Regions from separate parts of the Variovorax sp. EBFNA2 genome, predicted to be linked through region 1. Evidence: riboswitches for the same ligand, from Rfam matches in the RefSeq annotation. Region 1 holds a riboswitch; the other holds the start of a gene.
The links. Region 1 has a riboswitch for cobalamin ahead of RZE79_RS13985 (TonB-dependent receptor domain-containing protein). Riboswitches for the same ligand answer to the same signal wherever they lie in the genome.

Region 1 (7,257 bases):
CCGCCCGCCGCCAACTGGCCGCCGGTGCCCGGCATCTGGCGCGTCGGCTTGGGCTTCTTGTCGAGGAACATCTGCGTGGCCGAGAAGCCCACGAACAGCGCGAAGAAGATGGCGAGCGCCGTGCCCTTGAGCAGCGCGAACACGCCCAGGCTGCCCGCGAGGCTGCCGATCACGATGCCGGGCGCCAGGCGCTGCACGATGTCCCAGCGCACCGCGCCGCGCTTGTGGTGCGCGCGCACGCTGGACACCGACGTGAAGATGATCGTCGCCATCGAGGTCGCGATCGCCATCTTCACTGCGAGGTCGGCCGGCACGCCGCGCTGGCCCATGATGATCGTGATGAACGGCACCATCAGCATGCCGCCGCCGATGCCCAGGAGGCCCGCGAGGAAACCGGTGCCCAGGCCGAGCGCGGCGAGTTCGGCGATCAGGAGCGGGTCGAGCAGGGCGGTGAAGTTCACGGGCGGATGAGGAAGAAAGGAGTGGCTGAAAAAGCAACGGCCCCGTGCGGTGAAGCAGGGGGCCGTGGCGGGAAAAGGTGTCTGCAGATGGTGTGCCGGACCCGCATCCTGAACCAGGGTTCAGGTGGGCGAGGGCAGCAAGACTTCGGGTTCATCTGACGCGAGATGATCACGCCCGTCTAGCGATGTACCAAGCCCGGCTCCGGAGAGCATTGGAACAAGGAAATATTAAGCCCGACACGTCTGCAGACGAAGTGGATTTTACGCCCCGTCTGCGTCGTGCCGCGTGCCTTCAGAGCAAATGTCCATCGCCCGCCAGGGCTTGATCGAGTCTTTGAATGAGTTGGGCGGCCTTCGGGTCGGCGTCGCCGGCGCTTTCTTCGGCGCGGGCGGCGGCAACAGGCGCCGGTGCGGCAGCAGCAGCGGCCTGCTGGGCCGCGAGATCGAAGGCCAGGTTCAGCGAGGCGAGCACGGCGATGCGGTCGCGGGCCTTCACCTTGCCTGCGTCGCGGATCTTGCACATGGCCGCGTCCACGCGGTCGACGGCCTCGCGCAGTTGCGCCTCGCCGCCGTCGGGACAGCCGAGCAGGTAGCTCTGGCCCATGATCTGTACTTCAATCTGCTTCATGCGTGATGGGAATCTTCGGAAGGGGGTTCGGCCGGCAGCCGTTCCAGCAGGGCATCGAGGCGGGTGCGGGCCGCGGCGAGCCGCGACTTCAGGCCGTCGCGTTCACGCGTGAGCGCATCGACCTGTTCCTGCAGCAGCGCATTGGTGCGCTGCACCTCTTCGTGACGCACAAGCAGGCGTTCCACACGCTCGGCGATCTGGTCGATGGGGCTGGAGGCGGGCATGGTTGGCGATTGTAGTTTCCCGGGAATTCGGAAGGTCCGGCGCACCGCGCGGGGCGCGCACCGGACGTGGCCGAGATTCTGGGGCCTGCGCCGCCCGCGATCAAACGCAGTGTGGTGTGTGCGCCCCGCGGGCGTCCCGTGGGCCTAAAATCCCGCCCGTTGGTGCTCGCGGCGTGGTTCGCACGGCGCAGTTCAACGGGAAGCAGGAGTGGACGCCCCCCGGGGCCGAAGCCGCCTGCGCTGCCCCCGCAACGGTCAAGCAGACGACGCCGCAAGGCGTCACCCCTTTCCATCCAGCCACTGGGCGCTCTGAAACAGGCGCCTGGGAAGGCGGCAAAGGGTCGATCTGCCAGCCCGGATACCGGCCAACAAGGCGGCTGCCGCATCGGCAGCCATGACGCCCATGGCGCCGGCGGGGAAGCCGGCCAGGGCATAGAAGTTCGTTCGGTTCACCCCATGATTTCCTGTGTTTCCCTCTCCAGCGGCCGCGCCAGCGTGCGCCGCAACCGTCCCGCGTGCCTGCCGTTGACGCTCGCCCTGGCTTCGGCCTTCGGCGGCCTGGTCCTGGTGCCAGTGGCTGCGCACGCGCAAGTCGTGGCAGCTGCCACGCTCGGCGAGACCGTCGTCACCGCCAACCGCACGCCGCAGGCGCTGTCGGACCTGGTGGGCGATGTCTCCATCGTCGACCGCAAGACCATCGAGCGCAGCGGCGCCACCGGTGTGGCCGACGTGCTGGCGCGCCTGCCCGGCATGGAGATCTCGCGCAGCGGCGGCGTGGGCAACGCCACCAGCGTGTTCATCCGCGGCGCCGAATCGCGCTTCACCGCGGTCTACCTGGACGGCGTGCGCATCGATTCGCAATCGACCGGCGGCGCCGGGTGGGAAGGCATTCCGCTCGCGCAGATCGATCGCATCGAAGTGCTGCGTGGCCCGGCCGCGGCGGTGTACGGTTCGGACGCCGTGGGCGGCGTGATCCAGCTCTTCACCAAACGCGGCGAAGAGGGCGTGTCGCCCTACGCCGGCATCGGCTTCGGCAGCCACGGCCTGCGCAAGATCGAAGGCGGCGTGAGCGGCAAGTCGGGCCTGCTCGACTACGCGTTCGGCGTGGCACATGAAGAAAGCAAGGGCTTCAACATCCAGCCCATCGCCAAGCGCACGCCGTCGAAAGACGGCTTCACCAACCCCGACCGCGACGGCTACCGCAGCACCTCGGGCAACCTGAAGCTGGGTTTCCAGATCACGCCCGACCAGCGCCTCGACGCCACCTTGCTCACCAGCAACACCGAAGCGGCGTACGACCCGTCGGTGAGCTTTCGCACCAAGCTGCCGATCACCTTCCGGGGCGATGTGTCGACCAACGAACTGCGCACCGCCGGCCTGACCTGGTCGGCCAAGTGGAACGACATCTACAGCACCCGCCTGCAGGTGACCGATTCGCAGACGGTCTACAAGACCCAGCCGTCGTTCTACCGCACCGAAACCAACCTGCGCGGCTACCTGTTCCAGAACGAATTCCGCTTCGGCGCGCACCTGGTCACCGCCACGCTCGAGCGCCGCGAAGACGCGCTCGAAAACGCGCCGACCACCTCGGCCAAGCTGTTCTCGCGCGACCGCTCGCAGAACGCCGCGGCACTGGGCTACGGCTACGTGAAGGGCCCGCATTCGCTGCAGCTGCACGTGCGCCATGACGACGACAGCGAGTTCGGCGGCAAGACCACCGGCAGCGCCGCCTACGGCTACGCCATCACGCCGAGCCTGCGCGCCACCGTGTCGGCCGGCACCGCGTTCCGTGCGCCCACGCTGTACCAGCGCTTCAGCGAGTACGGCCTGGCGAGCCTGCAGCCTGAGTCGAGCCGCAACGTCGAGCTGGGCCTGCAATACACGGCCGGGGCCACGCAGGCCGGCATCGTGCTGTACCGCAACCGGGTGCAGAACCTCATCGTGTTCGACGGCAGCGCCAAAGGCTGCCAGTCGTCGTTCGGCTGCTACGCCAGCACGGCGCGCGCGCGCTACCAGGGCGTGACGCTCACAGGCGGCCACCGCATCGGCGACGTCACCTTGCGCGCCTCGCTCGACTACCAGGACCCGCGCGACCTCGCCACCGACAACCTGCTGGCACGCCGTGCCCGGGCCCACGGCACGCTGGGCGCCGACTGGCGCGTCGCAGGCTGGACGCTGGGCGCCGAGATCCAGAGCTCGGGCAAGCGTTTCGACGACGCGGCCAACACCGTCAAGCTCGGCGGCTACACGCTGCTGAACCTGTCGGCCAGCACGCAGATCACGCGCGACCTGAACCTCGTGGCGCGCGTGGACAATGTGGGCGACAAGGACTACCAGTTCGCACGGCTCTACGCCAACGGGGGCCGCACCGCGTACGTCGGACTCAAGTGGACTCCGCAGTAAACACCCGCCGTTTCCCGCCTGGCGCCGCTGCCACATGCGCTGCGGTGCTCGTGGCTGCGCCGGCCTCCGGCCAAGGCAAGACCACCGTCGCGGCCGCGCTCGCGCGGCTGCACGTGCGCCAGGGCCGCCGCGTGCGGGCCTTCAAGTGCGGGCCCGACTTCCTCGATCCGCACTGGCTCGCGCTGGCCACCGGCGCGCCGGTGCATTCGCTCGACCTGTGGATGACCGGCGAAGCCGACTGCCGCGCCCGCCTGCATGCCGCCGCGTGCGAGGCCGACCTGGTCATCGTCGAAGGCGTGATGGGCCTGTTCGACGGCACGCCCAGTGCGGCCGAACTGGCCGCGCGCCTGGGGCTGCCCGTGCTCGCCGTGATCGACGCGCACGCCATGACCGGCACCTTCGGTGCGCTGGCCTATGGCCTGCAGAATTTCCAGCCGGGCCTGCCCTGGGCCGGCGTGCTCGCCAACCGCGTGGCCAGCGAGCGTCATGCCGACATGCTGAAGGACGCATTGCGTGAGCCCGGCGACTGGCTCGGCGCCTTGCCGCGCAGCGCCGACTTCGCACTGCCTGAACGCCACCTGGGGCTGGTCGGCGCGGCCGAACTCGGCGATGCCATGGAACGGCTCGATGCCGCGGCCGACGTGCTCGCGACCACGCCGCTCGGCCAACGCACGCCCGATCAGCTGCCGCAGGTGCGCTTCGAACACGAAGCCGCTGCCCCCATCGCACCGCTGCTGGCCGGACGCACCATCGCCATCGCGCGCGACGCGGCGTTCTCGTTCATCTACCCGGCGAATCTCGACGTGCTCGAAGCGCTCGGCGCGCGGCTCGCGTTCTTCTCGCCGCTGGCGGACGAGCCGCTGCCGCCTTGCGATGCCGCCTGGTTCCCTGGCGGCTATCCCGAGCTGCATGCGGCAGTGCTGTCGGCCAGCGATCGGTTGCGCCTTTCGCTTGCCAACCACGTGACCGCCGGCAAGCCCATCTGGGCCGAGTGCGGCGGCATGATGGCGCTGTTCGACGAACTCGCCACGCGCGACGACGCCGAACCGCACGACGTGCACCGCCTCTGGGGCGTGCTGCCGGGAAGGGCGGTCATGCAGAAGCGGCTGGCCGGCCTCGGCCCGCAGCAGCTGGACCTCGGCGCGCATGCCTTGCGCGGCCACACCTTCCACTACTCGCGCTGCGAGACGCCGCTCGCGCCCGCCGCGCGCACCGTCGGCACGCGCGGCGGCGAGGCGCTGTACGTGCACGGCCCCGTGCGCGCGAGCTACTTCCATGCGTGGTTCGCGTCCAGCCCGGAGGCGACCGCGCGGCTCTTCGGCGCCATGCCCCTCGAACTCGACAGCCACGCCGCACCGGCGCCTTCCGATGCCCCTCATTGAGCACGAATTCATCCTCGGCGGCCAGAAAAGCGGCAAGTCGCGCCGTGCCGAACAGCGCGCCGCCGACTGGCTGGCCCAATCGCCGACATCGCCCAAGTCGCGCCGCGCGGTGCTGATCGCCACCGCGCAGGCCCACGACGACGAGATGCGCGATCGCATCGCGCGCCACCAGAGCGACCGTGCCGAGCGCGTGCCCGGCCTGCAGACGCTCGAGGAGCCGATCGAGCTGGCGCGTGCCATCGTCACGCAGAGCGCGCCCGACACGCTCGTGGTGGTCGATTGCCTCACGCTGTGGCTCACCAACCTGCTGATGCCGCTGCGCACCGAAGGTGCCGCCATGGTCACGCGCACGCCCTCGGCGCACGCCACGCTACTGCTCATCGCGCTGCGCGAAGCGCGCGGCCCCGTGGTGCTGGTCGGCAACGAGATCGGCCTGGGCGTGATCCCGCTGGGCCGCGAGACGCGTGCCTTCGTCGACGTGCTCGGCCGCTTGAACCAGGACGTCGCCGCCGCCTGCCACCGCGCGACGCTGATGGTCGCCGGCCTGCCGCTGACGCTGAAGGCGCCCGCCGCATGAGCTTCGAATCCATGAAGACTTGGCTGCGCGCGCTCTCGCTCGGCCTTGCGTTGGCGGTGTGCGCGCAGGCTGCGCAGGCCATCGATGTGCTCGACGAGCGCGGCGTCACCGTGCATCTGGCGCAGCCGCCGCAGCGCATCGTCTCGCTGCTGCCATCGCTCACCGAAGGCGTCTGCGCGCTCGGCGCCTGCGACCGGCTGATCGGCGTCGACCGCTATTCCAACTCGCCCGCGCAGGTGCGCGCGCTGCCGCAGCTCGGCGGCGGGATCGATCCGAATGTCGAAGCCATCGTCGCGCTCAAGCCCGACATGGTGCTGCTTGCCAAGTCGTCGCGCGTGACGCAGCGGCTGGAGGCGTTGGGCCTGAAGGTGATCGTGCTCGAACCCAAGAGCCACGCCGACGTGCGCCGCGTATTGAGCGCGCTCGATCAGGTGCTCGGCACGCACGAGGCGCCGGCCGTCTGGCGAGCCATTGACGCGGCTGTGTCGGCCGCAGCGCAGTCGCTGCCCGCCAGTGCCAAGGGCCTGCGCGTGTACTTCGAGGTCAACACCGGCCCTTACGCGGCGGGCGATTCGTCCTTCATCGGCGAGACGCTCGCGCGGCTCGGCGTGAAGAACATCGTGCCAGCGTCGCTCGGCCCCTTTCCCAAGCTCAACCCCGAGTTCGTCGTGCGTGCGAACCCCGACCTCATCATGGTCAGCGTGCGCAGCGCGATGGGGCTGGAGCAGCGTCCCGGCTGGGGCGGCATCCGCGCGGTGCGCGAAGGGCGCGTGTGCCGCTTCGACGCCGAACAGACCGACGTGGTCGTGCGCCCCGGCCCGCGCATGGACGAGGCCGCGCGCCTGATGGCGCAGTGCCTGTCGGACAAGGGGCGGTGAGCGGCATGCATTCCGCCCACCTGCGTCGCGTGCTGCTGCTGGGTGCCGGCTTGCTCGTGCTGGGCGCGGCGTTGCTGCTCTTCGGCCTGGGCATCGGCAGCACCGGTTTCCAGAGCCTGCTGTCTGCACGGCACGATCCGGTGGCGTTGCAGATCGTGTGGGACATCCGCCTGCCGCGCACCCTCGGTGCATGGCTCGCGGGCGCGCTGCTCGGGCTCGCGGGTGCGGTGGCGCAGGGCCTGTTCCGCAATCCGCTGGCCGACCCGTACCTGCTGGGCAGCGCCTCGGGCGCGTCGCTCGGCGTGGCGCTGGCGCTGATGCTGTTCGGTGGCTCCGTCACCAGCACGCAATGGGTGATGCGCATCGGGCTCACGGGTGCGGCTTTCGTCGGCGCCGTGGCGGCGGTGCTGCTCACGCTCACGCTGGCGCGCGGCGTGCAACAGACCCTGCGGCTGTTGCTCGCTGGGGTGATCGTTGGCGTGGTGCTGGGCGCCGCCAAGGACCTCATCACCATCGCCTCGGCCGACATCCTGCAGGCGCTGCAGGGCTTCGTGCTCGGCAGCACGGGCCTGGTCGGCTGGACCGCCTGCGCCGTGATGGCGGCCGTCGGCGCGGTCTGCCTGCTGCTGGCCTGGGCGCTCGCGCCGGTGCTCGACGGGCTCGCACTCGGCGAGGCCACGGCGCGCAGCCTTGGGTTGCCACTC
Region 2 (7,257 bases), 1.1 Mb from region 1:
CAAAACCCGCTTCGGCGGGTTTTTTCATTGGGGCCGAAGCCACAACCATTTCAACCATCGAAAGCACCCGAGTCGAAGATGGCGCAACAAGTCAAACGGCGGTCGGAGGCGAAAGCCCCCGACCGCCGTGAAAGCGCCCGAAGGCGCACGCTTCAAGCCAGATCGAACCGGTCCAGGTTCATCACCTTGGTCCAGGCGGCCACGAAGTCATCGAGGAACTTCTGCTGGCTGTCGGAAGCGCCGTAGACCTCGGCAATGGCGCGCAGCTGCGCGTTGGAGCCGAACACGAGGTCGACGCGCGTACCGGTCCACTTGAGTTCGCCGGTCTTGCGGTCGCGGCCTTCGTATTCTTCCTTGGTGTCCGACACCGCCTTCCACTCCGTGCCCATGTCGAGCAGGTTGACGAAGTAGTCGTTGCTCAGCGTGCCGGGCGTCTTCGTGAAGACGCCGTGGCGGGTCTGGCCGACGTTGGTGTCGAGCACGCGCAGGCCGCCGACCAGCACGGTCATCTCGGGCGCGGTGAGCGTGAGCAGCTGCGCCTTGTCGATCAGCAGCGCTTCGCCGGGCACGCTGTAGCGGCCCTTCAGGTAGTTGCGGAAGCCATCGGCCGCGGGCTCCAGGGGTTCGAACGACGACACGTCGGTCTGTTCCTGCGAGGCATCGGCGCGGCCCGGCGAGAAGGGCACCTTCACCTCACGGCCGCCGTTGCGCGCAGCCTGTTCGACACCTGCGCCGCCGGCCAGCACGATCAGGTCGGCCAGCGAGATCTGCTTGCCGCCGGCCTGCGCTGCGTTGAATTCGCCACGGATGCCTTCGAGCACCGTCAGCACCTGCGCGAGTTGCTCGGGCTGGTTGACGGCCCAGTCCTTCTGGGGCGCCAGCCGCACGCGGGCGCCGTTGGCACCGCCGCGCATGTCGGAGCCGCGGAAGGTGGAGGCCGAGGCCCAGGCCGTCGACACCAGCTGCGCGGGCGTGAGGCCCGAGGCCAGCACTTTCTTCGTCAGCGCGGCGACGTCTGCGGCATCGACCAGCGGATGGTCGACGGCCGGAATCGGGTCTTGCCAGACGAGTTCTTCGGCCGGCACCTCGGGCCCGAGGTAGCGGGCGCGCGGGCCCATGTCGCGGTGCGTGAGCTTGAACCAGGCGCGCGCGAAGGCGTCGGCGAACTGGTCGGGGTTGGCGAGGAAGCGGCGCGAGATTTTTTCGTAGGCCGGGTCCAGGCGCAGCGACAGGTCGGTGGTGAGCATGGTCGGCGCGTGGCGCTTGGTGGCGTCGTGCGCGTCGGGAATGGTGCCTGCACCGGCGCCGCCCTTGGCGACCCACTGGTGCGCGCCGGCGGGGCTCTTGGTCAGCTCCCACTCGTAGCCGAACAGGTTCTCGAAGAAGTTGTTGCTCCACTTCGTCGGCGTGGTGGTCCAGGTCACTTCGAGGCCGCTGGTGATGGTGTCGCCGCCCTTGCCGGTGCCGAAGCTGTTCTTCCAGCCGAAGCCCTGGTCTTCGAGGCCGGCCGCTTCGGCCTCGGGCCCGACGTGCGAGGCTGGGGCCGCGCCGTGGGTCTTGCCGAAGGTGTGGCCGCCGGCGATGAGCGCCACGGTTTCCTCGTCGTCCATGGCCATGCGGGCGAAGGTGTCGCGGATGTCGCACGCCGCGGCGATCGGGTCGGGGTTGCCGTCCGGACCTTCGGGGTTCACGTAGATCAGGCCCATCTGCACGGCGGCCAGCGGGTTCTCCAGGTCGCGGGTGTGCGGCACCTTGCTGTCGTCGTCCTTGACGAGCACGCCGCGGTCTTTCTCGACGCCGGGCGAGCCCTGTGCGTAGCGCACGTCGCCGCCGAGCCAGGTCTTCTCGCGGCCCCAGTACACGTCCTGGTCGGGTTCCCACACGTCGGCGCGGCCACCGGCGAAGCCGAAGGTCTTGAAGCCCATGGTTTCGAGCGCGACGTTGCCGGTGAGGATCAGCAGGTCGGCCCACGAGATCTTCTGGCCGTATTTTTGCTTGATCGGCCAGAGCAGGCGGCGCGCCTTGTCCAGGCTCACGTTGTCGGGCCAGCTGTTGAGCGGCGCGAAGCGCTGCTGGCCCCGGCCGGCGCCGCCGCGGCCGTCGCCGATGCGGTAGGTGCCGGCGCTGTGCCAGGCCATGCGCACGAAGAGCGGGCCATAGTGGCCGAAGTCGGCCGGCCACCAGTCTTGCGAATCGGTCATGAGCGCGGCGAGGTCTTGCTTCACCGCGGCGAGGTCCAGGCTCTGGAAGGCCTTGGCGTAGTCGAAGCCGGTGCCCAGCGGATCGGATTTGGCGGAGTGCTGGTGCAGCAGGTCGAGGCGCAGCTGCTCGGGCCACCAGTCGCGGCTCGTGGTGCCGGCGCCGGTGGCCTGGCTGAACGGGCACTTCGCTTCGGTCTTCTTCTCGTTGCTCATGGGGGAGGCTCCTGTGTGAGGGTGTGACGGGGGACCGCTCAAATTCTCAGTGAGAAAGATGTCGGCGCACATAGAACTGCTAAATGCTTGCGATAGGCGGCGCGAGTGGCAAAAGGGTGTAGGCGCGGGCCGCGCGAAAGCCTGCGGGCTTCAAAGGTTGGGGGTCGTTCCTGCAAAATGGACCGATGCCCCACAGCGTCTCGCTCATCAACACGATTGCCGCCGGCCTGGGGTTGGCGCTGGTGTTCGGCTTTCTCGCGGCGCGGCTGCGGCTGCCGGCGCTGGTGGGCTACCTGCTGGCGGGCGTGATCATTGGCCCGTTCACGCCGGGCTTCGTGGCCGACGCGGGCATTGCCGCGCAGCTGGCCGAGATCGGCGTGATGCTGCTGATGTTCGGCGTGGGCCTTCATTTCTCGCTGGCCGACCTGCTCGCGGTGCGCAAGATCGCGCTGCCCGGCGCCATCGCGCAGATCGTCGTTGCCACGCTGCTCGGCGGCGGCTTGGCCGTGTGGTGGGGCTGGAGCTGGGGCGCGGCGCTGGTGTTCGGGCTGGCGCTGTCGGTGGCGAGCACGGTGGTGCTGCTGCGCGCGCTGGAAAGCCTGGGCATCCTCGATTCGTTCACGGGCCGCATCGCCGTCGGCTGGCTGGTGGTCGAAGACCTCGCGATGGTGCTGGTGCTCGTGCTGCTGCCGCCGCTGGCGGGCGCGCTCGGCGGCACCAGTGCCGACAGCAACGGCGCGCCGGTCTGGCAGACGCTGGGCCTCACGCTGCTGCAGGTCGGCGGCTTCGTGCTGCTGATGCTCGTGGTCGGGCGGCGCGTGTTCCCGTGGATCCTCTGGCAGGTCACGCGCACCGGCTCGCGCGAGTTGTTCACGCTGTGCGTCGTGGCGGCGGCCGTGAGCATCGCCTTTGCCTCGGCGGCGCTGTTCGGCGTGTCGTTCGCGCTGGGCGCCTTCTTCGCCGGCATGGTGATGCGCGAGTCGCAGTTCAGCCACCGCGCGGCGCAGGAATCGCTGCCGCTGCGCGACGCGTTCGCCGTGCTGTTCTTCGTGTCGGTCGGCATGCTGTTCGACCCGTCGGTGCTGGTGGACCGCCCGCTGCAGGTGCTGGCCGTGGTGCTCGTCATCGTGCTGGGCAAGTCGCTCGCGGCCTGCGCGCTGGTGCTGGTGTTCCGCTACCCACTGGCCACGGCGCTCACGGTGAGCGCGAGCCTGGCGCAGATCGGCGAGTTCTCGTTCATCCTCGCGGGGCTGGGCGTGATGCTCGGCCTGCTGCCGGTGGAAGGGCAGAGCCTGGTGCTGGCCGGCGCGCTGATCTCCATTGCCACCAACCCGCTGTGGTTCAGCCTCATCGCGCCGCTGCAGAAATGGCTGCACGCGCATTCGAAGTTCGCGCGCGAACTCGACATGCGCAGCGACCCGCTGGCCGAGCTGCCGATGACCACCGAGGCCAGGTACCTGTCGCGCCAGGTCGTGCTGGTCGGCTACGGCCGCGTGGGCCGGCGCATCGCCGCCGAGCTCGAGACCAACGACATCCCCTACGTGGTGGCCGAGCAGAACCGCGAACTGGTCGAGAAGCTGCGCGAGGCCGGCGTTCCCGCCGTGTGGGGCGACGCCGCCGACCCGGCCGTGCTGATCCAGGCGCATGTGGCGCGCGCCCGCGTGCTCGTGGTGGCCACGCCCGACGCCATGAACGTGCGCCAGATGATCGAAACCGCCCGCACGCTGAACCCGACCATCCAGACCGTCGTGCGCAGCCACAACGAGCAGGAAGCGCGCTTGCTGGCCGACGAAACCGACGCGAAGGTGTTCCTCGGCGAACAGGAACTCGCCCAGGCCATGGCCCGTGATGTGGTGCAGCGCGCCGCGGCGATGGCGGTGCCGGCCTGAAGGCCGACGGGCCTGGCTACAGGTCTTCGATCACCAGCGTCCGGTAGCGCTGCGCCATCGAATAAGGCACGGTGCGCACCATTTCCATCACGCGCTCGGTGATCGCGCCGTCCTTGGTGCGGATCAAGAGGCCCGTGTGGCCGTCGCGTGCGAGCTTGGTGTAGGCGCGCACGGTGGCGCCGTCGGTGCCGGCGGAGGGCAGGGGGTTGTCGGAGTCCGCAACGGTGGGCGTGATCTCTTTCAGGATCGTCTCGGCGGGCAGCAGGTAGACCTCGTCGCCGCTCACGATGCCCTTGTCGATCAGGCCGTGGCCGATGCGGTTCGCGTCCTCCGCGCTGGGAAACATCACCAGGGCATGGCCGCTCGGGTAAAACGCGCCGCCGATGCTCGAGCGCATGTTGGGTTCAAGTGTGAAATGTTTCATGCTGCGTCCTTCTTCTGGTGCCGCTCCCTGCTCCTAACATAGGCGTCGCAACGGGCCGCCTCTGTAGGAGAAGCCCGAATACTGACAACCGCTGGCGCCTTTCATTCGTTCCAGGGGTGGCTCTTTCCTCTTTTCACTCCTTGCCTGCTGCCGTCATGCCTTCGCCTTCGCCTGCGTCCAGAGACATCGCACTCACCGTCCATGAACTGGAAGAGGGGGAGTTCTATTGGGTGCTCATGGAAGCCGTCGATGGCTCGCCCGGCGACATCACCCATGAGTACGCGCCACTCGAAGCCGCCCACCAGCCCTACGCCACCTATTCGAACGCGCTGGTGGCCGGCGTGGCGGTGCTGCGGCGGTTGTTCGGGCCCGACGGCAAGCCGGTCTGAGGCCGCCACGGGGAGGCGCTCCCTATAATCCCGGCGGTCGGAAACATTGGTTCACACCGGTGTGATCCGACACCCCACGGTTCGAAGGTGCCCTGCACGACCAGTCACAGGACTGGCGGCGGGGTTAAACGGGAAGCAGGTGCGAGGCGTCTATTTTTTGAACGACGCTTCCATTCCTGCGCTGCCCCCGCAACGGTCAGCGGATATCGACACCCTCAGGCCCCGGCGATCTTTCGCCCGGGCAGCCACTGCGCTTCGGCGTGGGAAGGCGAGGGTGTCGGCGCCCAGGTGCATTCATTTCGATGTGCACCCCGACGCACTCCGCGAGCCCGGATACCGGCCTTCGCAACCGCCTTCGGACGCTGCGGGAGAGCGTGTCCGGGCCTGCCGCTTTTCCCTCGCGCGAAACGGCACCGCCCCCAGCCTCTTTTCCCGCTTCGTCCTTGATCGGTCAGGAGCCTGCGGGGACGCGGGCCGGAGAAAAATCGAATGAATCAGGCATCGCCGCCTTTGCGCGATCGCCCGGGCCTGCCGGGCCTTTCAGCGCTTTCGCTGGGGCTCGGTCTCGCATGCGGGCCAGCCATTGCCCAATCGGGTGAGGGTGACGCGGCGGGCCGCCCCAGCCTCGCGCCCGTGCAGATCGAGGCCAGCCGCCACACGCCGCTGGCCCTGGACGAGCCCACGCAAACGGGCAGCCGCCTGGGCCTCACGCCGCTCGAAACGCCCGCCAGCATCGAGGTGCTCACCGGCGACACGATCCGCGCACGCGGCGACGTGTCGGTGGTCGAGGCCGCGAGCCGCGCCACCGGCATCACGGGCGCGCCCGCGCCGGGCAACGGCGGCTCGTCGCTGTCGGCACGCGGCTTCAACGGCCATGGCTCGGTGATGCAGCTGTACGACGGCACGCGCCTGTACGTGGGCGCGGGCACCGTCACCTTTCCGTTCGACACCTGGTCGACCGACCGCATCGAGGTGCTGCGCGGCGCCGCCTCGGTGATGTTCGGCGAGGGTGCCATCGGCGGCGCGATCAACGTGGTGCCCAAGAAACCCACGCGCGGCCCGATTCAGAACGAGGCGCTCGTGACCGTGGGCTCCGACGCCACGCGCCAGGTCGCTTTCGGCAGCGGCGGGGCGGTCAACGACAGGCTGTCGTACCGCTTCGACATCAGCCACCGCAGCACCGACGGCTTCATGGTGCGCGGCGAGGCCGAGAGCCTGGCGGTGGGCGGCGCGGTGCGGCTCGACGTGTCGCCGCAGCTGCAGTTCACGCTCTCGCACGACGAGGGCCGCCAGACGCCGCAGCGCTATTTCGGCGTGCCGCTCATCAACGGCCGCGTGAGCCGCCTGAACCGCGAACAGAACTACAACCTCGACGACGCCGAGGTGAAGTACCGCGACCGCTGGACCCGCCTCGATGCGCAGTGGACGCCCAACGACGCCGTCACCGTGCGCAACCAGCTGTACCGCCTGGACAGCAAGCGCCACTGGCGCGACAGCGAAACCTACACCTACAGCGCCACCACCAACCGCGTGACGCGCGGCGACTACCTGGAGATCGGCCACGACCAGGAACAGATCGGCAACCGCACCGACGCCACCTTCAGGCATGCGCTGTTCGGCCTGAAGAACCAGGTGCTGGTCGGCTTCGACGTGAACCGCATCGACTTCCTGAATGCGAGCGACACGCCCTACGGCGGGCGCTCGGTGGTCGACGCCTTCGTGTTCAACCCCGGCTCCTACGTGTCGCCCACGGCCTACCTGCCGCGCTACAAGACGGAGACCCGCACCTACGCCTTCTTCGCCGAAGACAAGCTGGCCTTCAATGAACAGTGGTCGGTGGTAGGCAGCCTGCGTTGGGACCACGCGAAGATCGTGCGCACCGATCCGCAGAACCGCGCCCCGCGCCTGGACAAGACCTTCGAATACGCCACGGGCCGCCTCGGCGTGGTCTACGCGCCCGACGCCGCGCAGTCGTTCTATGCGCAGGTGGCGCGCGCGGCCGATCCGCTGACCGGGCTCATCAGCACGTCGGCCACGCAGGTGCCGTTCGAACTCAGCACCGGCAGGCAGGTCGAGGTGGGCTACAAGCGCCAGCTGGCCGAAGGCCGCGGCGCGTGGAGCGTGGCGGCCTACCGCATCGA

Region 2: another riboswitch for cobalamin. It lies ahead of RZE79_RS19230 (TonB-dependent receptor); the one in region 1 lies ahead of RZE79_RS13985 (TonB-dependent receptor domain-containing protein).

The regions. Positions count from the first base shown of each region.
Region 1 is NZ_CP138496.1:2,992,175-2,999,431, forward strand. It holds gene RZE79_RS13970 (sulfite exporter TauE/SafE family protein) at 1-461, opposite strand, end outside; gene RZE79_RS13975 (cell division protein ZapA) at 754-1,089, opposite strand; gene RZE79_RS13980 (hypothetical protein) at 1,086-1,313, opposite strand; cobalamin riboswitch at 1,457-1,698, shown strand; gene RZE79_RS13985 (TonB-dependent receptor domain-containing protein) at 1,770-3,716, shown strand; gene RZE79_RS13990 (cobyrinate a,c-diamide synthase) at 3,701-5,098, shown strand; gene RZE79_RS13995 (bifunctional adenosylcobinamide kinase/adenosylcobinamide-phosphate guanylyltransferase) at 5,085-5,675, shown strand; gene RZE79_RS14000 (ABC transporter substrate-binding protein) at 5,687-6,553, shown strand; gene RZE79_RS14005 (iron ABC transporter permease) at 6,559-7,257, shown strand, end outside.
Region 2 is NZ_CP138496.1:4,060,960-4,068,216, reverse strand. It holds gene katG (catalase/peroxidase HPI) at 153-2,414, opposite strand; gene ybaL (YbaL family putative K(+) efflux transporter) at 2,600-4,303, shown strand; gene RZE79_RS19240 (hypothetical protein) at 4,320-4,727, opposite strand; gene RZE79_RS19235 (hypothetical protein) at 4,883-5,116, shown strand; cobalamin riboswitch at 5,185-5,476, shown strand; gene RZE79_RS19230 (TonB-dependent receptor) at 5,606-7,257, shown strand, end outside.